Regions from separate parts of the Streptomyces sp. NPDC060049 genome, predicted to be linked through region 2. Evidence: predicted binding sites of a transcription regulator. Region 2 holds the regulator's gene; each other region holds the start of a gene.
The links. Region 2 encodes HrcA, which represses chaperone genes, less so after heat shock. Its sites were predicted from a motif close to TTNGCACTCNGNNNNNCNGAGTGCNAA; they were not measured.
Positions count from the first base shown of each region.

Region 1: the regulator HrcA is predicted to act here: its motif matches at 5,766-5,792, upstream of groL (chaperonin GroEL).
Region 3: the regulator HrcA is predicted to act here: its motif matches at 5,336-5,362, upstream of groES (co-chaperone GroES).

Region 1 is NZ_JBHWVV010000001.1:445,368-452,420, forward strand. Features, by position in the region: gene ACFWBY_RS02040 (haloalkane dehalogenase) at 1-536, opposite strand, end outside; gene ACFWBY_RS02045 (SDR family oxidoreductase) at 616-1,437, opposite strand; gene ACFWBY_RS02050 (TetR/AcrR family transcriptional regulator) at 1,532-2,155, shown strand; gene ACFWBY_RS02055 (hypothetical protein) at 2,215-2,853, opposite strand; gene ACFWBY_RS02060 (phosphoribosylanthranilate isomerase) at 3,227-3,835, opposite strand; gene groL (chaperonin GroEL) at 4,014-5,636, opposite strand; gene ACFWBY_RS02070 (cold-shock protein) at 6,005-6,211, opposite strand; gene ACFWBY_RS02075 (ubiquitin-like small modifier protein 1) at 6,607-6,885, opposite strand; gene thrC (threonine synthase) at 6,920-7,053, opposite strand, start outside.
Region 2 is NZ_JBHWVV010000003.1:445,550-452,602, reverse strand. Features, by position in the region: gene ACFWBY_RS07275 (nitronate monooxygenase) at 1-750, opposite strand, end outside; gene dnaJ (molecular chaperone DnaJ) at 920-2,059, opposite strand; gene hrcA (heat-inducible transcriptional repressor HrcA) at 2,060-3,079, opposite strand; gene ACFWBY_RS07260 (MBL fold metallo-hydrolase) at 3,221-3,949, shown strand; gene ACFWBY_RS07255 (DUF3097 domain-containing protein) at 3,978-4,778, shown strand; gene ACFWBY_RS07250 (hypothetical protein) at 4,887-5,453, shown strand; gene hemW (radical SAM family heme chaperone HemW) at 5,504-6,736, opposite strand.
Region 3 is NZ_JBHWVV010000004.1:189,270-196,322, forward strand. Features, by position in the region: gene ACFWBY_RS08640 (polysaccharide deacetylase family protein) at 1-213, shown strand, start outside; gene ACFWBY_RS08645 (FtsW/RodA/SpoVE family cell cycle protein) at 314-1,717, opposite strand; gene ACFWBY_RS08650 (LCP family protein) at 1,705-2,994, opposite strand; gene ACFWBY_RS08655 (sensor histidine kinase) at 3,052-4,464, opposite strand; gene ACFWBY_RS08660 (response regulator transcription factor) at 4,457-5,137, opposite strand; gene groES (co-chaperone GroES) at 5,506-5,814, shown strand; gene groL (chaperonin GroEL) at 5,947-7,053, shown strand, end outside.

The sequences.
Region 1 (7,053 bases), on a different contig from region 2:
CGGTAGGCGTCCAGGTCGCGCGGGTCGAGCGGACCGGCGACGCTGCCGGGCAGCACCTGCTCCACGAAGGCGTTCTCGTCGAGGATCATGGCTTCGCCGACGCCGGGCGTCTTGACCGCCCGGAACAACGCGCGGCCGCCTTCGGGGAACTCCTCCCAGCTCATCGGCTTGACGATGGTTTCGGTGAACGCGATACCGCGCACCCGCCCCGGATGCCGGGCGGCCCAGTCGAAGGCGAGCGCACCACCCCAGTCGTGCCCGACGAGCACCACCTCGTCGAGGCCGAGGCCGTCGAGGAAGGCGTCGAGGTAGCGGGAGTGGTCGTCGAAGGTGTAGTCGATGGCGGGCTTGCCAGACGCCCCCATGCCGATCAGGTCCGGCGCGAGCAGCCGGCCGGGACCGCCGACGGCCGGCAGGACCCGCCGCCAGAGGTGGGAGGAGGTGGGGTTCCCGTGCAGGAAGACCACGGGCACACCGGTTGCGACTCCGGCCTCCCGGTAGTGGACCGTCGAGTCGAGTACGGGCTGTACGGGCATGGCTGCTGCTCCTCCTGAAGATGGACGGTGATGTGCTGGTGGCAGGCGCGCGGCCGCGCAGGGACCGGTGGGCAGCCGGTCAGCGGAACGCCGGTGCCGCGCGGTCCGCCCAGGCGGCGAAGGGGCGCGGGGCGCGGCCCAGGATCAGTTCGACGGCGGGGCTCACCGCGAGCTCGGCGGCGACGGGCGCGCCGAGGATCGACAGGGTGCCCTCGACCGCCGGCTCGGGCATGAAGGTGAGCATCTGTGCCCGGGCCTCCTCCGGGCTCTGCTCCACGAACCGCACCGGCTCGCCGATCGCCCCCGCGATCGCCTCGGCCCGCTCGCGCGGGGAGACCGGGACCGGTCCGGTCAGGTCGTGGACGGCTCCCTCGTGGCCCCCGCCGCGCAGTACGGCCGCCGCGACCTCGGCCACGTCCGCGGGGTCGACCGTGGGCAGGGCGACGTCCCCGAAGGGCGCGGCCGCCGTGCGGTGGGTGCGGATCGACTCGGCCCAGGCGAAGGCGTTGGAGTCGAGCCCGCCCGAGCGCAGGATCGTCCACTCCAGGCCCGACCGGCGGACGGCGTCCTCGAAGGCGGCCGGATGCCGGTACTGCTCGGGCCGGGTCCCGACCCCCTGCGAGGACAGCAGCACGACCCTGCGTACGCCGGCCGCCGCGGCCTCGTCGAGGAGCGCCCGCGGGTCCTCGCCCGCGACCAGCAGGAAGAGCGCCCCGGCCCCTTCGAGTGCGGGACGCAGGCTCCGCGGGTCGGCGAGGTCGGCCCGATGGTGGTGGACGCCGGCCGGCAGGGCGTGCTCCGGTGTCCGGCGGGAGACGGCGGTGACGCGCTCCCCCGCCGCCGCGAGGACCCGCACCAGCTCGCTGCCGACGTTTCCGGTCGCACCCGTGATGACGATCATGAAAGGCTCCCGCCCCTAAGATTGAGTTAGTCGACTGACTCACTCCTGGGACGACCATAGCCCGCCCGGGTGGCGCCCGTCTACACTTAGTCAGGTGACTTACTCAGATTCCGCGGCCCCCGGCCCGTCCGGCCCCGCCGAACCGTCCCGCCCGAAGGCCAAGCGCGGGGGCAAGCGCGAACGGCTCGCCGCGGCAGCGGCCCGCGTCCTGCACGAACAGGGTGTGGAGAAGACGACGATCGCCGACATCGCGCACGCGGCCGACGTCCCGCTCGGCAACGTCTACTACTACTTCAAGACCAAGGACCAGCTCGTCGAGGCGGCCATCGACGCCCACGCGCAGACCCTCGCGGGCCTGATCACCGCCCTTGACGCGCTCCCCACCCCCCAGGCTCGCCTCAAAGCCCTCCTCGCCGGCTGGGTGGGGCAGCGCGAAATCACCGCCCGCCACGGCTGCCCCACCGGCACCCTCGCCTCCGAGCTCGACAAGCGCGACGACGGCCTCGACCAGGCCCTCGCCAAAGTCATGCGGGTGCTGCTCGACTGGGCCGAGCAGCAGTTCCTCGCCCTGGGCAGGACCACCGACGCGCGCGAGCTCGCGGTGGCCCTGATCGCCTCCTACCAGGGCATCTCGCTACTCACCAACACCTTCCGCGACCCGGAGCTGATGGCCACGGAAGGCCGCCGCCTGGAGCGCTGGATCGATTCGCTCGCCTGACGCCCGGCCGCAGCTCCCAGCCGGCGGTCGGCCGGTGGTCGGCGATGGCCATCCGGTGGTCAGCCGGCCGGCCTCGGGACCACCGAGAAGGGGGTGTCGGTCGAGTAGGCGAAGGTGCCGGCCGGCAGGCAGTTCTCCGCCTCGACCGTCCCGAAGCCGTCGCAGTGCTGCTCCTTCAGGGTGAACAGGACGGTGTTGGTGTGCGGCCCGAGGGGCAGCGCCTTGAGCGGTGGCGAGGCGACGACCGAGAACGGGAGACCGTCGGTGCCGACGAAACCGGTGTGCAGGACCCGCTTCTTCCCGTACGTGAAGCTCCGCTCCTGCGGGGTGCCGATGTCGTTGATGTAAGTGGCACTGACGAACTTGGAGTCGAAGTCGTCGATCGGATCGGGCCGGGACGGCGTGTAGCCCTCCGGATAGACGGCCTTCTCGGCACTCGGCGCCGTGACCCACGCCGGCGCGGTCCTGACCCACTTCTCCTTGGCGTAGGTCTCGCGGCAGGAGGGCGGGCCGATGATCCGCTCCTTCACGCCGAGGAGCTCGTTGACGTCGACGCCGTCGGAGTCGAAGCAGTGCGGGACCTGCGGCTCGGGCCTCGGCAGCGGCGCGGCCTCGGCCGGCGCCGTCGCGGCGGCGCCCCCGAGCGCAGCCACCAGCAGGGACGGGACGACCGCGGCGAGGAAGCGTGCTCGGTTCACCGGGTACCACCTTTCGATGTCGGCGTTTGTGGCGTCGGCCAGCCGACCACCCCCCTGGGCCCGGCCCCCGGCGACACCTCCCGCGAACGGCCGGACGGCGCAGCCGAACCACCCCGGCGACGCCGCGCCCCCGGCGTGCTCAACCGTGCGGCCCGCCCGCTCGGCCGCCGACCCGCCCGCTCGGCCACCGACCCGGCCTTTGGGCCGCCGACCCGCGCCGGCAGCCGGCCCAGCCGTGGGGCCGCCGGCACCCGCCGCCCGGTAGCCCACCCGCCGGCCAGTGCCCCATCCTCCGCCCGGTAGCCCATCCGCCGCCCGGTAGCCCATCCGCCGGCCAGTGGCCCACCGCCGGCCGGCCGCCCCCTTCAGCCGGTCAGCCGCCCGCGCCCCGGGCCGCCGCGACGAAGGCGCGGATCAGCTCAGGGGACTTGACCCCGCGTTCCCGCTCCACCCCGCTGGACACGTCCACGCCCCACGCCCCGGTGACCGAGAGGGCCTCCCGCACGTTCCTTGGATTCAGCCCGCCCGCCAGCAGCCACCGGCCGCGCGGCGCGGTGAAGTCCGGCGATCCCCAGTTCCACGGCTTGCCGGAGCCGGCGTCGGGGGCGTCGATCAGCAGCAGGTCCTCCCCGTACTCCCCTACGGCGGGCACCGCGCGGGCCGTGGCCCGGATCAGCGTCCGGCCCTCCGCACGCAGCACCTCGTAGAACTCGGGCCCCTCGTCCCCGTGCAGCTGCACGGCGCGCACCCCGCTCTCCTCGACGAGCCGCCGGACCTCGTCCACCGGCTGCCCCCGGAACACCCCGACGGTGAGCACCCCGGCGGGCACCCGCGCCGCCAGCTCCCGCGCGGCGGCGGCGTCGATCGTGCGCACGGTACCGGCGGCGAGGATGAACCCCACGGCATCGGCTCCCGCCTCCACGGCGGTGTCGATGTCACGCGCGGTCTTCAGACCGCAGATCTTGACGAACGGCTCAGTCATGCCATCAGTCAACCAAACCCGGCCGATCCGTGGCGATGCGTCCCACGGGCCGCGCAGTCTCCACCACCAGCCTCGACACCACCGGCTTCCAAGGACGCGCGAACGCCCGAGGGCGGCACCCCTTCGTGGAGAAGGGGTGCCGCCCTCGGTACGAGAACAGCCGATCAGCCGGGGCCGATCAGAAGTCCATGTCACCGCCCGGCATGCCGCCGCCGGCAGCGGCGCCGGCCTTCTCGGGCTTGTCGGCGATGACGGCCTCGGTGGTGAGGAAGAGGGCCGCGATCGACGCCGCGTTCTGCAGCGCGGAACGGGTGACCTTCGCCGGGTCGATGATGCCCGCGGCGATCATGTCCACGTACTCGCCGGTCGCGGCGTTCAGGCCCCAACCGATCTGCAGGTTGCGGACCTTCTCCACGACGACGCCACCCTCGAGACCACCGTTGATGGCGATCTGCTTGAGCGGGGCTTCCAGGGCCAGGCGCACGGCGTTGGCGCCGGTCGCCTCGTCGCCCGTGAGCTCGAGCTTCTCGAAGACCGCGGAAGCCTGCAGCAGGGCCACGCCGCCACCGGCGACGATGCCCTCTTCGACGGCCGCCTTCGCGTTGCGAACGGCGTCCTCGATGCGGTGCTTGCGCTCCTTGAGCTCGACCTCGGTCGCGGCGCCGGCCTTGATGACGGCCACGCCGCCGGCCAGCTTCGCGAGGCGCTCCTGGAGCTTCTCGCGGTCGTAGTCCGAGTCGGAGTTCTCGATCTCGGCGCGGATCTGGTTCACGCGACCGGCAACCTGGTCGCTGTCACCGGCACCGTCGACGATGGTGGTCTCGTCCTTGGTGATGACGACCTTGCGGGCGCGGCCGAGCAGGTCGAGACCGGCGTTCTCGAGCTTGAGGCCGACCTCCTCGGAGATGACCGTGCCGCCCGTGAGGATGGCGATGTCACCGAGCATGGCCTTGCGGCGGTCGCCGAAGCCCGGAGCCTTGACGGCGACGGACTTGAAGGTGCCGCGGATCTTGTTGACGACCAGGGTCGACAGGGCCTCGCCCTCGACGTCCTCGGCGATGATCAGCAGCGGCTTGCCGGACTGCATGACCTTCTCGAGGAGCGGCAGCAGGTCCTTGACCGAGCCGATCTTCGAGTTGACGATCAGGATGTACGGGTCGTCGAGGGACGACTCCATGCGCTCCATGTCGGTGGCGAAGTACGCCGAGATGTAGCCCTTGTCGAAGCGCATGCCCTCGGTGAGCTCGAGCTCCAGACCGAAGGTCTGGGACTCCTCGACCGTGATGACGCCTTCCTTGCCGACCTTGTCCATGGCCTCGGCGATGAGCTCGCCGATCTGGGTGTCAGCGGCGGAGATGGAGGCCGTCGAAGCGATCTGCTCCTTGGTCTCGACATCCTTCGCCTGCTCCAGCAGGGCGCCGGAGACGGCCTCTACGGCCTTCTCGATGCCGCGCTTGAGGGCCATCGGGTTCGCACCGGCGGCCACGTTGCGCAGGCCCTCGCGGACGAGCGCCTGGGCCAGAACGGTGGCGGTGGTCGTACCGTCGCCGGCGACGTCGTCCGTCTTCTTGGCGACTTCCTTGACCAGCTCGGCGCCGATCTTCTCGTACGGGTCCTCGAGCTCGATCTCCTTGGCGATGGAGACACCATCGTTGGTGATCGTGGGCGCGCCCCACTTCTTCTCAAGGACGACGTTGCGACCCTTGGGGCCAAGGGTGACCTTGACGGCGTCGGCGAGCTGGTTCATCCCACGCTCGAGGCCGCGCCGGGCCTCCTCGTCGAACGCAATGATCTTGGCCATCTGAAGTGGTCCTCCCGGACAGCGGTGGATTGCTCCCGGACCGCGCCCGCGCCCGCGACGGACGGCCTGCGTGCCCGGCGGTTCCTTCCCACCGGACCCTGCGGGCCTCACCGACCCGGTCCTCGTTTAGTAGCACTCTCACCAGGAGAGTGCTAACGCCAATGATTAGCACTCGGCACCCCCGAGTGCAAGCGGCTTCGGCGAAACGCCGTGGAAAACCCAGGCGGGACAAGGGTCGCGGCCGCCCACGCACGAGGGGCCCGCATCCCCTGTCCGGGATGTGGGCCCCTCGTGTGCGTGCCGTCGTGCCGTCGTAGGCGGCCCCTGTGCGCGGCCGCGGTACGTGTCGGTGGTCGATCGCGGTCGGACTAGCCGGCGGCGAGCTTGACCATGTCCGCCTGCGGACCCTTCTGGCCCTGCGAGATCTCGAACTCGACCCGCTGACCCTCTTCAAGGGTGCGGTACCCGTCCATCTGGATGGCGCTGTAGTGGACGAACACATCCGCACCACCGTCGACCGCGATGAAGCCGTAGCCCTTCTCCGCGTTGAACCACTTGACGGTGCCCTGAGCCATGCCTAACTCCCCTATTACTGGCCCTTGCGCGGGACCGCACTTCGCGATCCCGGGTCAGAACTTGCGCCGGAACGCCTCGACCGGGGCTGAATGTATCCGCACCGCTGCTGTCTGCAACAGGTCATTCCGACGAGAATTCTGGACACGCCAAAAGATAGAAATAGGGTGAAAACCGGGAATATTCCAGGGCAACTCGGGCCGGACAAACCACGCCAAGTACCCATACCACGCTTGCATGTTGACTCAATGTCAACCCTCACGCGGCCCGCTCATATGCGGCGGGCAAGTACAGCGGAGGGGACTTCCCCAACCCTACCGCGCCCAACCCAGCAGAATTGCCCCCTCCGTTTATTACCGGAGGGGGCAATTCAGCGTTCTGGGTCAAGAGCGGGGTGTCAGCAGCCGCCCGCCACCGCGGGAATGATGGAGACGCCCGCACCGTCCGGGGTGGACGTCTGGAGCCCGCCCTCGAAGCGCACGTCGTCGTCGTTGACGTACACGTTGACGAAGCGGCGCAGCTTGCCCTGGTCGTCCAGGACGCGCGCGGCGATGCCCGGGTGGCTCTTCTCCAGGGACTCGATGACCTCGGCGAGGGTCGCGCCCTCGGCGGAGACCTCGGACCGGCCGCCGGTGTAGGTGCGCAGGATGGTGGGGATGCGGACGTTCACGCTCATGGCGCTACTGCCTTTCCGGGTGCGGGGAGGGAGATCAGACCAGGCCGGCGGCGCGGAACGCGTCCAGGCTCGGGCGGATGGTGGCGGTCTGACCGCTGTCGGCGGCCACCGCCTCCAGGGTCTTGAGGCCGTCACCGGTGTTCAGGATCACGGTGGTCAGCGAGGGGT
Region 2 (7,053 bases):
GCCGGACTCCGGGCAGGCCAGGAACGCCGTGCCGAGCTGTGCGGCCTCCGCGCCCGCCGCGAGCAGCGCGGCGATCTGCGAGCCGCGCATCAGGCCGCCCGCCGCGATGATCGGGAGGGACACCGATTCCCGTACCTGCGCCACGAGCGCGAGCAGGCCGACGCCGGCCGTGCCGTCGGCCCGCGGGTCGTCGCGGTGGGTGCCCTGGTGGCCGCCGGCCTCCAGGCCCTGGACGCAGACGGCGTCCGCCCCGGCGCTCTGCGCGGCTCGGGCCTCCTCGACCGAGGTCACGGTGGCGATCGTGTACGTCCCGGCCTTGCGCAGGCAGGTGAAGGCCGCGGGCGAGGGCAGTCCGAAGGTGAAGGAGACCACGGGGACCGGGTCTTCGATGAGGATGGCGAGTTTGGCGTCGTAGCCGTCGTCGCAGGTACCGAGGAGGTCCTCCTCCGCGAGGGAGATCTCGTACCAGCTGGCCTCGCTCGCGAGCTGCCCGCGGTACACCTCGAGCGCGGCCGGGTCCACGGAGGCGGCCTGCGGCATGAAGAGGTTCACGCCGAAGGGGCGGCGGGTGAGCGCGCGCAGCCGCTTGATCTCCTGGTACATGCCGTCGGCGGTTTTGTAGCCGCCGGCCAGGAAGCCCAGTCCGCCCGCTTCGCACACGGCGGCCGCGAGCGGCGGACAGGACGCGCCGCCCGCCATGGGAGCCTGCACGATCGGGTACACGAAGAGACCGTTCGGTGCGGAGGACATGAGCTGCATCGTGCCACGTCCCGCTCAGGGCGCCGAATCACGGCATTCGCCTGGCATAGTCCCCTTCACCGGAGCGGCGAGAACCTGCCCCCACCTGCGCCGCGAGCCCGGTCCGGGGCATCCCCGGACCGGGCTCGCAGGCGTTCGCGCAGGTACGTCCGCGGGTTGCTCAGCGCCCGTTGAAGGCATCCTTCAGGCGGCTGAACAGCCCCTGCTGGCCCGGCGCGAACTGGCCCGTGGGCCGCTCCTCGCCGCGCAGCTTCGCCAGCTGGCGGAGCAGTTCCTCCTGCTGCGCGTCCAGCTTGCTCGGGGTGGTGACCTCGACGTGGACGATCAGGTCGCCGCGCCCGCCGCCGCGCAGGTGCGTGACGCCCCGGCCGTGCAGCGGGATGGCCTGGCCCGACTGGGTGCCGGGCCGGATGTCGATCTCCTCCAGGCCGTCCAGCGTCTCCAGAGGGCACTTGGTGCCCAGGGACGCCGCGGTCATCGGGATGGTGACCGTGCAGTGCAGGTCGTCCCCGCGCCGCTGGAAGGTCGGGTGCGGCAGCTCGTGGATCTCCACGTACAGGTCGCCGGCGGGGCCGCCGCCGGGGCCGACCTCGCCCTCGCCCGCGAGCTGGATCCGGGTGCCGTTCTCGACACCGGCCGGGATCTTGACCGTGAGGCTGCGGCGGGAACGGACCCGGCCGTCGCCCGCGCACTCGGGGCACGGCGTCGGGACCACGGTGCCGAAGCCCTGGCACTGCGGGCAGGGGCGCGAGGTCATGACCTGGCCCAGGAAGGACCGGGTGACCTGCGAGACCTCGCCGCGGCCGCGGCACATGTCACACGTCTGCGCCGAGGTGCCGGGGGCGGCGCCCTCTCCGGAGCAGGTGGTGCAGACGACGGCCGTGTCGACCTGGATGTCCTTGGTGGTGCCGAAGGCTGCCTCGTCCAGCTCCAGGTCGAGGCGGATCATGGCGTCCTGGCCGCGGCGGGTCCGCGAGCGCGGTCCGCGCTGCGAGGACTGGCCGAAGAAGGCGTCCATGATGTCGGAGAAGTTGCCGAAGTTGCCGGCACCGAATCCGCCCGCGCCTCCGCCGCCCCCGGAGGAGGACAGCGGGTCGCCGCCGAGGTCGAAGACCTGCTTCTTCTGCGGGTCCGAGAGCACCTCGTAGGCCGCGTTGATCTCCTTGAAGCGCTCTTGCGTCTTCGGGTCCGGATTCACGTCCGGGTGGAGTTCGCGCGCGAGGCGGCGGAAGGCCTTCTTGATCTCGTCCTGCGATGCGTCGCGGCGCACGCCGAGAACGGCGTAGTAGTCCGTGGCCACTTACGACTCCGCCAGGATCTGTCCGACGTAACGTGCCACTGCGCGTACCGCTCCCATCGTTCCGGGGTAGTCCATGCGGGTCGGTCCGACCACGCCGAGTTTGGCGACTGCTTCGCCGCCCGAACCGTAGCCGACCGAGACGACCGACGTGGAGTTCAGTCCCTCGTAGGCGTTCTCGTGCCCGATCTTTACGGCCATTCCCGACTCATTGGCCTCGCCCAGCAGCTTGAGGAGCACGACCTGCTCCTCCAGCGCTTCGAGCACCGGCCTGATCGTCAGGGGAAAATCGTGTCCGAAGCGGGTGAGGTTGGCGGTGCCGCCGATCATCAGCCGCTCCTCCGCCTCCTCCACCAGCGTTTCGAGGAGGGTCGCCAGGACGGCCTTGACGGTCGCCTGGTCGTCACCGGAGTCGAAGGACTCCGGAAGGTCCTGCACCAGCGGCGGCACGTCGGTGAACCGGCGGCCGACGACGCGGGCGTTGAGTCGGGCCCGCAGATCGGCCAGCGAGGACTCGGTGAAGGGCGTCTGGCAGTCGACGAGCCGCTGCTCGACCCGGCCGGTGTCCGTGATGAGGACGAGCATCAGGCGGGCCGGGGCCAGCGAGAGCAGCTCCACGTGCCGGACGGTGGACCGGGTCAGGCTCGGGTACTGGACGACCGCGACCTGCCGGGTCAGCTGCGCGAGCAGCCGTACGGTCCGGCCGACGACGTCGTCGAGGTCGACGGCTCCGTCGAGGAAGTTCTGGATGGCCCGGCGCTCGGGCGTCGACAGCGGCTTGACCCCCGCCAGCCTGTCGACGAAGAGGCGGTAGCCCTTGTCGGTGGGGATCCGGCCGGCGCTGGTGTGGGGCTGGGCGATGTAGCCCTCCTCCTCCAGCACGGCCATGTCGTTGCGCACGGTGGCGGGCGAGACGCCGAGCCGGTGCCGCTCGGTGAGCGCCTTGGAGCCGACCGGCTCCTCCGTCCCGACGTAGTCCTGGACGATGGCGCGCAGCACTTCGAGTCTGCGTTCGCTGAGCATCGCGCACACCTCCATCGTTTCCGTCGTTCGCGGTTCGGACTGTTGGCACTCCGGGCGTTCGAGTGCCAGAGATCCCCCGGTCAGTGTACGGCGGGGTGGTGTACCCGTAGCAAGGGTGGCCCGCCAAGGTAGCGTCGCGGCATGGACGCGCGTTGGGAAGAGGCGGGCTGGGAACGGCTCACCGATCGGGCCGGCCGGCGGCGGCTGCCGGTGTGGGATTGCACGGTGGGACTGGTGCTGGGCGACGATTCGGCCCTCCTGATCGACCCCGGGTCCTCCGTCCGCGAAGGCGCCCTGGTGCGGGCCGAGGCGGAGCGGCTGGCGGGCCGGCGCGTGACCCATATCGCATTCACACACGGACATTTCGACCACGTTCTGGGCGGCGCGGTGTTCGCGGGGGCCGAGGTGTACGGTCCCGTCGGCCTGGACACCCTGCTTTCCATCAGCCATGACGACCTGCGGGCCGACGCGGTCCGCCACGGCCTGGCGCCGGCCGAGGCCGCCGAGGCGGTGGACCTGCTGGTGGTGCCCCGGCACCTGGTCTCGGGCGAGTGGACACTCGACCTGGGCGGGGTACAGGTTCTGCTGGCCAACGTGGGACCCGGCCACACCCGGCACGACCTGGCCGTCTTCGTCCCGGGCGGCGGCCGGGAGGTCGTCTTCTGCGGGGACCTCGTCGAGGAGTCGGGCGAGCCCCAGGCCGGCCCCGACTCCGTGCCCCGCCAGTGGCCGGCGGCGCTGGACCGGCTGCTCTCCCTGGGCGGCGACGACGCACTGTACGTGCCGGGTCACGGAGCGGTGGTCGACGCTGCCTTCGTCCGTGCGCAACGCGCCACACTGGCGGCCCGTTTCGGCGTGTCGGACGCCTGAGCCCGCCCGCTCTCCTACCCTCGGCCGGATGCGTGAGTACTCCCCCGACCTGACCCCGCAGTGGAAGCGCGCCAAGCCCGTCCCGGAGGTTCCGGCCGACCCCGACCTGGTGGTCGAGGTGGCGGGTGCGGACTTCTGCGGCGCGGTGGTGGGCTGCGAGGCGGGCACCGTCACCCTGGAGGACCGCTTCGGCAAGCGGCGGGTCTTCCCGCTCGAACCCCGCGGCTTCCTCCTGGACGGCGCGGTGGTGACGCTCATCCGCCCCGTCCGCTCCCCTTCCGCCCCGCTGCGCACGGCGTCAGGCTCCGTGGCCGTGCCCGGCGCGCGGGCCCGGGTGGCCCGGGCGGGCCGGATCTACGTGGAGGGCCGCCACGACGCCGAGCTGGTGGAACGGGTCTGGGGTGACGACCTGCGGATCGAAGGCGTGGTGGTCGAGTACCTGGAGGGCATCGACGACCTGCCGTCGGTGGTCGCCGACTTCGCCCCGGGCCCGGACGCCCGCCTGGGAGTCCTGGTGGACCACTTGGTGCCGGGCACGAAGGAGTCCCGCATCGCCGCGTCGGTGACCTCCCCGCACGTCCTGATCGTGGGACACCCGTACGTGGACGTCTGGCAGGCGGTGAAACCGTCCGCGCTGGGCATCGCGGCGTGGCCGGTGATCCCGCGCGGCCAGGACTGGAAGACGGGCATCTGCCGGGCGCTGGGGTGGCCGGAGAACACCGGCGCCGCCTGGCAGCACATCCTGTCCCGCGTGACCTCGTACAAGGACCTGGAGCCCACCCTCCTGGGAGCGGTGGAGCACCTCATCGACCACGTCACCGCGCCGTAGCGCGCGGGGGAAGAAGGCCGTCGGTCACGATTGCGGCGAAACCCCTCGCGGCCGGACCGCCGTTCATATGATGTGCGTCCTTTGACTGGCTTTCAGGTGGGGGCACCGATGCACAGCACGGACGGCAAGAGCACGAACGGCAACAGCACCGACGGCAGCAGCAGCGACAGCGACGGTCCGAGAGGCCGCATACGTCCCGGGGCCCGGATCCGGCGGGCCCTGGTCGCCCTCCTGGTGGCGGGCGCGGCCGTCGCCTGCGGTCCGGCCGCGAACGAGGGGCCCGCGGCGCCCGCGCCGCCCTCCCTCACCTCGGCGGCCCCGACGACGGCCTCCCCGACACCGACTCCGTCCCCCACCCCGACGCCGTCGGCCGCCCCCTCGCAGGCCCCGGCCCCGCCGGCCACCACGGCCCCCGCCGCCGGCACCGACCAGAAGGCGCCCGTCGCCCCCGCGACCCGGGCGGCCACCAAGCCCGCACCGAAACCGACGACCAAGGCCCCGGCGCCGCCGTCCCCGCCCGCGGCCGCGGAGTGCGAGATCGTCTCCAACGCGGGCAACTGCTACAACGCGGGCCAGTTCTGCCGCAAGGCGGACATCGGCCGCTCCACGCACGCCGGGAACGGCCGGATGATCTACTGCCGCCAGGACGGCAGCCAGGCCCGCTGGGGCTACTAGCCGGTGCTGTGACCGGGAAGGTCCACCGGGTCACGCCGCCCGGCGCGGCACTAGTCGACCAGGTCGCGGACCACCGCGTCGGCCAGGAGGCGGCCGCGCAGCGTCAGTACGGCGCGGCCCGCCTCGTACGGGCCCGGCTCCAGGAGGCCGTCCGCCAGCGCCCGACCGGCGGCGGCCAGACCGGCGGGGGCGAGCAGCGACAGCGGGCAGCCGTCCACGAGCCGGAGCTCCAGCAGGATCCGTTCCACCCGCCGGTCCTGCGCGGACAACAGCTCACGCCCGGCCCCCGGCGACCGTCCCTCCGCCAGCGCGGCCGCGTACGCGCCCGGGTGCTTCACGTTCCACCACCGCACCCCGCCCACGTGCGAGTGGGCTCCGGGTCCCGCGCCCCACCAGTCGGCCCCGCGCCAGTACAGCTCGTTGTGCAGGCACCGCCCGGCCTCGGACGTGGCCCAGTTCGAGACCTCGTACCAGGAGTAGCCGGCCTCGGCCATCACGGAGTCGGCGATCAGGTACCGGTCCGCGTGCACGTCGTCGTCCGTCATCGGGACCTCGCCGCGCCGGATCCGCCGCGCGAGCTGCGTGCCTTCCTCCACGATCAGCGCGTAGGCACTGATGTGGTCCGGCCCGGCCCCCAGGGCGGCGGACAGCGACGCCCGCCAGTCCTCGTCGGACTCGCCCGGCGTCCCGTAGATCAGGTCCAGGTTCACGTGCTCGAAGCCCGCCGCGCGCGCCTCCGCGACGCACGCCTCGGGCCGCCCGGGGGTGTGGGTGCGGTCCAGCACCTTCAGGACGTGCTGCTTCGCGCTCTGCATGCCGAAGGAGATCCGGTTGAAGCCGCCGGCGCGCAGCTCCGCCAGGTACTCCGGGTTCACCGACTCGGGGTTGGCCTCGGTGGTGATCTCCGCGTCCTCGGCCAGCCCGAACTCGTCGCGGATCGCCGCGAGCATCCGTACGAGGTCCCCCGCGGGCAGCAGCGTGGGCGTGCCGCCGCCCACGAACACCGTCCGCACGGCCCTGCGGTCGTCCCCGAGGACCTTGCGTGCCAGCCTGACCTCGTCGATCAGCGTGTCGGCGTAGTTCTCCCTGGAGGCGAGCACGCCGCCGGTACCCCGCAGCTCGGTGGCCGTGTAGGTGTTGAAGTCGCAGTACCCGCAGCGCGTGGCGCAGTACGGGACGTGCAGGTAGAACCCGAGCGGACGCTCCCCGGCTCCCGCCAGGGCGTGCGACGGCAGCGAGCCGTCTTCGGGCATGGGTTCACCATCGGGCAGTGCGGAAGGCATACCCCCATTGTCCCGCACCCCCACGACCCCCGCCGCCGCCCCGACTGCGGGGCCGAGCGGCCCGGCCCGGTCCTGGCCCTGCCGGGCAGGCCGGTCGTCCGGGGCCCGACTGACCCCGCCCGGACCGACCCGGGCCGGACCGACCCGGGCCGGACCGACCCGGGCCGGACCGACCCGGGCCGGACCGACCCGGGCCGGACTGACCCGGACTGACCCGGACTGACCCGGACTGACCCGGGCCGGCCGGGCAGGCCGGGCAGGCCGGGCAGGCCGGGCAGGCCGGGCAGGCCGGGCAGGCCGGGCACGCCGGGCAGGCC
Region 3 (7,053 bases), on a different contig from region 2:
ATATCGCAGATGCTCCTGTGGCGCGTGTCGATGCAGATCAACAACTTCCAGTACGCCGAGGGATCTGCGCTCAAACCCGGCGACATCATCCTGGCCCACTTCCGCGGCCCGTCGGAGCTCAAGGGCACGACGGAGACCGAGATGACGACCCGGATGCTCCAGCGGATACAGGAGCAGGGCTACAGGATCGGGCGGCTGGAGGACTACCTGTAGGCCGTCTCTTTCGGATCCTGCCGGGCGACAAGATCCGAAAGAGACGGCCCGGCCCGGTCCTGTCGCGCAGGGGGGCCGGAGGCGGACCGCCCCGGCCCCTTCAGCCCGGCTGCGGGCTCAGTACCGGAGTGATCGTCGTCTCCACCGGTCCGTGGCTGTCCGCCTCGCGCTGGCGTTCCGCGCTGTCGGATATGCGGAGCAGCAGGGCGATCATGATCCAGTTGGCCAGCAGGGACGAGCCTCCGCTGGCCAGGAAGGGCAGGGCCTTGCCCGTCAGCGGGATCAGGCCCGTGACCCCGCCGGCCACCACGAAGACCTGCAGGGCGAGCGCGGAAGCCAGGCCCATGGCGAGCAGCTTGCCGAAGGGGTCGCGCGCGCCCAGCGCCATCCGCAGCCCCCGCTGCACGAGGAGCGCGTACAGGACGAGGACGGCCATGACGCCCGCCAGGCCGAGCTCCTCGCCCACCGTCGTCAGGATGAAGTCGCTGCGGCCGGCGAAACCGAGCAGTTCAGGGTGGCCCATGCCGAGTCCCGTGCCGGTGATGCCGCCGGTGCCGAAGCTGAACAGCGCCTGCGCGGACTGGTCCGAGATGATGCCCGGCGGCCGGGGGTCCCAGTAGTAGGACAGCGGGTCGAGCCACGCGGCCACGCGCGCCTTGACGTGCGGCTCCGTCGAGCCCACGACGAAGGCGCCCACGCACGACAGGAGCAGGCCGCAGACGATCCAGCCGGTGCGTTCGGTGGCGACGTAGAGCATCACCACGAAAACGCCGAAGAAGATCAGCGAGGTGCCGAGGTCGCGCTCGAGGACGAGGACGATCAGCGACACGATCCATACCGTGATGATCGGTCCGAGCTGGCGCATCGGGGGCATCTGCACGCCCAGGAACTTGCGGCCCGAAAGGGCCAGGGAGTCGCGGTGGATGACCAGGTAGCCCGCGAAGAAGATCGCGATCATGATCTTCACGAACTCGCCGGGCTGGAGCGAGAGCCCGCCGACGACGATCCAGCGCTTCGCCCCGTAGGTGTCCGCGCCGAAGAACGCGGGCGCGATCAGCGCCACCAGCGCGACGGCCATCGTGATGTAGATGAACCGCTGCAGCAGCCGGTGGTCGCGCAGGACCCCCAGCACCGCGATGCAGGCCGCGACGCCGACCACCGACCACATCAGCTGGCCGGGCGCCGTCGCCGGCGAGCCGTACCGCTCGAGGTACCCCTGGTCGAGGCGGTGCAGCAGCACCAGCCCCATCCCGGTCAGCAGCAGGGCGAGGGGGAAGATCAGCGGATCCGCGTACGCCGCGAACCGGCGCACGGCCAGGTGCCCCACGAGCGCGAGCAGCGTCATGCTGAGCACGAAACCGGTGAGGCCGGGCGGCAGCGTGTCGTTCATCGCCAGGCTCGCGCTGATGTGGCCGAAAATGGTCACGCAGAGGACGAGGACGAGCAGCAGCGCTTCGGTGCGGCGTCGCGCGCCCGCCGCCGTCAGAGGTGTCAGTCCACGCACGGGATGCCGCCGCCGTCGATGGCGGTGATGCCGCTGTCCTTCGACGGGGTGGGTGCGGGTGCGGAGCCCGGGGCGGGTGCGCCAGGAGCCGACGCGGAGCGGTCCGGCGCGGGCGTGCCCGCCGATGAGGGAGCGGCGCCCGGTGCGCTCGGGCTCGCAGAGGCCTTGGGACCGATCTGCTCGGCAATGAGGCGCTTTATCTTCATATCGTCTACGACGTTTATCTCCGAGCCATGGTTCCTGTCGAATCGCTCGATGGGAAGGGTCACAAACTCGACGTTGCCCCCGGAAAGGCTCTTGGCCTGCTTGAGGAACGCCAGCAGATCCCACCCCTGATCAGTGACGACGTCCTGTTTCGCGGTGTCGATCAGCTTGATCAGCTTCACCGGATCGGTGAAGGTTCCGGCCTGGTTCAGCTTGTGCGTCACCCCCGCGAGGAAGGCCTGCTGCCGCTTCGTCCGGTCCAGGTCGCCCATGGTCAGCCCCATCCGCTGGCGGACGAAGGCCAGCGACTGCTCCCCGTTCAGCGTGTGCCGCCCGGCCGCGAAGTCGGCCCCGGAGTTCTTGTCCTTCACGGCGTGGTTCAGGCACACCGGCACGCCGTCCAGCGCGTCCGCCAAGTGGTAGAAACCGGCCAGGTTCAGCTCGGCGAAGTGGTCGATCGGCACCCCGAGGAAGGCGCGGACCGTCTCGATCTCCGCCTTGCGCCCCGCTTCGCGCCCCTCGCGCTCCAGCTGCCGCTTGTCCGTGACCCCCCGGGCGGAGAGCTGCTCCTCCGTCGTGGCCTTCGCCCTCCCGTACGCCTCTTTGATCTTCGCCTTGCCCGTGTGGCCGGGCACGCCGCGCAGGTCGACGAAGTTGTCGCGCGGTACCGAGAACGCCTTGGCCTTGCTCCCGTCGCCCGGGACGTGGAGAAGGATCAAGGTGTTGGTGTTGTAGCCGCCGACCTGGGAGCTCGCGCCCGCGTGCAGCTTGTCGAGGACCTCCGGCGGCAGGTCCTCGCCGTTCTGGTCGCGCCGGCTGTCCAGCCCCATCAGCAGGATGTTCGTATCGCCGGACTTCGACTTCTCGGCGCCCTCCAGGGCCTTGGAGCTGCCGATGCTGGAGGCCAGGTCCCGGTACAGGTACCAGGCCGAGCCGCCGCCGATCACCGCCAGCGCGCAGCCGCCCGCCAGCAGGGTGCGGACGAGCCGGGTCCGGCGCGAGGGCCTGCGGCGGCGGGTCGCGGGGGCCTGCGGCCGTTCCCGTCCCGGGGGCTTCCTGCGGTGGGCGCTCATGCCTGTCGATGGTGGGGGAGCGGTGCTGAAGGAATCCTGAAGGTCCTGAAGCCGCCTTCAGGGACGGGGCGCGGCGGGACCGCGCTCCGGCACGCGGAGCATGAACCGCGCGCCCGCGCCCCCGGCGGACGCGGGGAGCGCCCGGACCTCGCCGCCGTGCGCCCGCGCGATCTCCCGGGCGATGGCCAGGCCCAATCCGGTGCCGCCGCTGGTCCGGCCCCGGTCCGCGTCCAGTCGTACGAACCGCTCGAAGACCCGGTCCCGGTCCGCCTCCGGGATGCCCGGCCCGTCGTCCTCGACCTCCAGCAGCGCCCAGCCGTCGCCGCTCGCAGCCGCCCGGACGGTGACCCGGGTGCGGGCGTACCGCAGGGCGTTGTCCACGAGGTTGGCCAGCGCCCGCTCCAGCCGCGCCGGATCCCCGGCGGCCGGTACGGGGGCCCGCGCGTCCAGCCGTAGCGCGACCCGGGGCTCCGGGCGCCGCGCCACGTCCTCGGCGGCCAGCAGCGCGAGGTCCACCGGCTCGGTGCGCGGCGCGGGTCCGCCGTCCAGGCGGGCCAGCAGGAGGAGGTCGGCCGCGATGCCCTGGAGCCGCTCGGTGTCGGCCAGGGCGGCCGCCACCGACTCCCGGTCGGGGTCGCGCAGCGCCACCTCCAGCCGGGACCGGACGGCCGCGAGGGGGTTGCGCAGCTCGTGCGAGGCGTCGGCGGTGAACTGCCGCTGCCGGGCGTCACCGCGCTCCAGGCGGTCGAGCGTGTCGTTGACGGTCCGGGCCAGCCGTGCGATCTCGTCGGCGCCGCCCGGGTCGGGGACCCGGCGGTCCAGCTCGCTCGCGGTGACCGCGGCCAGCTCGGTGCGGATCGCGGTGACGGGGCGCAGCGCGTGCCCCGTCACCCACCACGCCAGTGCCGCCGAGAAGGCGATCAGCGGGGGCGCGCCGGCCAGCAGGCCGACCGCGACGGCCCGGTTGGCGTCCTCGACGTCGCCGAGCACGGTCATGGCGTAGACGGTGTGCGGGGCGCGCGCCCCCGGCGGGCCGGGCGCCTCCACGGCGACCACCACGCGCCGGTGCCCGCCGGGTCCCGCGGGAGGCAGGATCGCCGAGCGCACGTCGTCGCCGGTTGCGGGGCGCAGCCCGGCGAGCCCGGAGCTCTGCCCCGGGTCCCCGCTGGTGGCCACGACGGCGCCGGCCGCGTCCCGTACGAGGACCAGATCGACCCCGCCCTCGGGTGCGGGCAGCCGCCCGTCGGCCGGGAGGGCCGCGGTGTCGAGACGGGCGGCGACCTTGCGGGCCGCGAGCTCGGCGCGGCCGGTGGTGTTCTCGATGAGGTTGGCGCGCAGCAGCGTGTACAGCCAGAGCCCGCCGGCGGCGAGGACGGCGGCCATCGCGAGGGCGGCGGCCGCGGCGGCGCGGGCCCGCAGGCCGGCGGGGCGCCGGGGCCGGCGCCGGGCCGTGGGCCGGGGCCTATCCACCGTCGGCGGCCATCCGGTAGCCGGTGCCGTGGACGGTGAGGATCGAGCGCCGGCCGAAGGGGGCGTCGATCTTCCGGCGGAGCGAGGAGACGTAGACCTCGACGATGTTCGGGTCGATGCCGTGCGGGGCGTCCCAGACCTCGTCGAGGATGTCCTGCTTGGCGACGGCCCGGCCGGGCTGCTCCATCAGGCAGGCCAGCACGCCGAGCTCCCGGGAGGTCAGCTCGATCTCGTGGGCGCCGCGGCGGCAGCGGCGGCCGCGCGGGTCGAGGAGGAGGTCGCCGGCCTGCAGGACGCTGGGGCGCCCGGCGGCGGCGCGGCGGGCGAGCGCGCGCAGGCGGGCGGCGAGGACGACGAAGGAGAACGGCTTCGTGAGGTAGTCGTCGGCGCCCGAGTCCAGGCCGTCGGCCTCGTCGTACTCGCCGTCCTTGGCGGTCAGCATGAGGACCGGGGTGGAGTCGCCGTGGGCGCGCATGCGCCCGCAGATCTCGTAGCCCGAGAGCCCGGGGAGCATCAGGTCCAGGACGACGACGTCGTACGGCCCCCCGGTGAGGGCGAGGTCCAGCCCGCGGTGCCCGTCGTGGGCGAGGTCGACCCAGTGACCGTCGGCGCCGAGCCCGCGCCGCAAGGACTCGGCGAGGCCCATTTCGTCTTCGACGACCAGGATGCGCATGGACCAAGCGTCACATACCGCCCCACTCCGCCCACCCCTGCCGCCCCTCGTTCCCCGACGCGCCCGCCCGCGACGACCCGACGGGGCCGGGCGGGCCGGCCGCAGCCGACCGGCGGGGCGGGGGGCCCGCGGGGGCCGCCCGGGGTGGGGTTCCGGGGCGCCTCCGGGCGCCCAGGACGGCGAAACCAGCGGCGCGTATTGGCACTCCGCTTGACCGAGTGCTAATCCCCGGAATAGTCTCGCGTCTGGCACTCGCCCCTGGTGAGTGCCAACACAGCGACAGGCAGATCCGGCACCCGCGACGACGGATCGACCTGGTCGCCACCTCAGACAGTTAACCCCGGATCTCCGAAGGGGGAGGTCGGATCGTGACGACCACCAGCTCCAAGGTTGCCATCAAGCCGCTTGAGGACCGCATTGTGGTCCAGCCGCTCGACGCCGAGCAGACCACGGCCTCTGGCCTGGTCATCCCGGACACCGCGAAGGAGAAGCCCCAGGAGGGCGTCGTCCTTGCCGTGGGCCCGGGTCGCTTCGAGGACGGCCAGCGTCTCCCGCTGGACGTCACCGTCGGCGACGTCGTCCTGTACTCCAAGTACGGCGGCACCGAAGTGAAGTACAACGGCGAGGAGTACCTCGTCCTCTCGGCCCGCGACGTGCTCGCGATCGTCGAGAAGTAATCACTTCTCCAGTTTTGCTTTGAGCTACGCCCCTGGTCACCCCTGCTGATGCCGGGCGGCGAGGGGCGTAGTTCGTTCAAGGCGGTCGCGGTGAGCGGCCGGGGATCGCAACGAGAGGGCTGAACCGCTCCCATGCCGAAGATTCTTAAGTTTGACGAGGACGCCCGTCGCGCCCTCGAGCGCGGCGTCAACAAGCTTGCCGACACGGTCAAGGTGACGATCGGCCCCAAGGGCCGCAACGTCGTCATCGACAAGAAGTTCGGCGCCCCCACCATCACGAACGACGGTGTCACCATCGCTCGCGAGGTCGAGCTGGACGACCCGTACGAGAACCTTGGCGCGCAGCTCGTGAAGGAGGTGGCGACCAAGACCAACGACATCGCGGGTGACGGCACCACCACCGCCACCGTGCTGGCCCAGGCCCTGGTCCGCGAGGGTCTGCGCAACGTCGCCGCGGGTGCTTCCCCGGCCGCCCTGAAGAAGGGCATCGACGCCGCGGTCAAGGCCGTGTCCGAGGAGCTCCTCGCGACCGCCCGCCCGATCGAGGACAAGTCCGACATCGCCGCCGTGGCCGCGCTCTCCGCGCAGGACCAGCAGGTCGGCGACCTCATCGCCGAGGCGATGGACAAGGTCGGCAAGGACGGTGTCATCACCGTCGAGGAGTCCAACGCCTTCGGCCTGGAGCTCGAGTTCACCGAGGGCATGGCCTTCGACAAGGGCTACCTGTCCCCGTACATGGTCTCCGACCAGGAGCGTATGGAGGCCATCCTCGATGACCCGTACATCCTGATCAACCAGGGCAAGATCTCCTCCATCCAGGACCTCCTGCCGCTGCTCGAGAAGGTCATCCAGGCCGGCGCCTCCAAGCCCCTGCTGATCATCGCCGAGGACGTCGAGGGCGAGGCGCTCTCCACCCTCGTCGTCAACAAGATCCGTGGCACCTTCAACGCCGTCGCCGTCAAGGCGCCCGGCTTCGGTGACCGCCGCAAGGCGATGCTGCAGGACATGGCCACCCTCACCGGTGCCACCGTCATCGCCGAGGAGGTCGGCCTCAAGCTCGACCAGGCCGGTCTGGACGTACTGGGCTCCGCCCGCCGCGTCACGATCTCCAAGGACAACACCACCATCGTCGACGGTGGCGGCAGCTCCGAAGAGGTCCTCGGCCGCGTCAACCAGATCAAGGCCGAGATCGAGTCGACCGACTCGGACTGGGACCGCGAGAAGCTGCAGGAGCGCCTG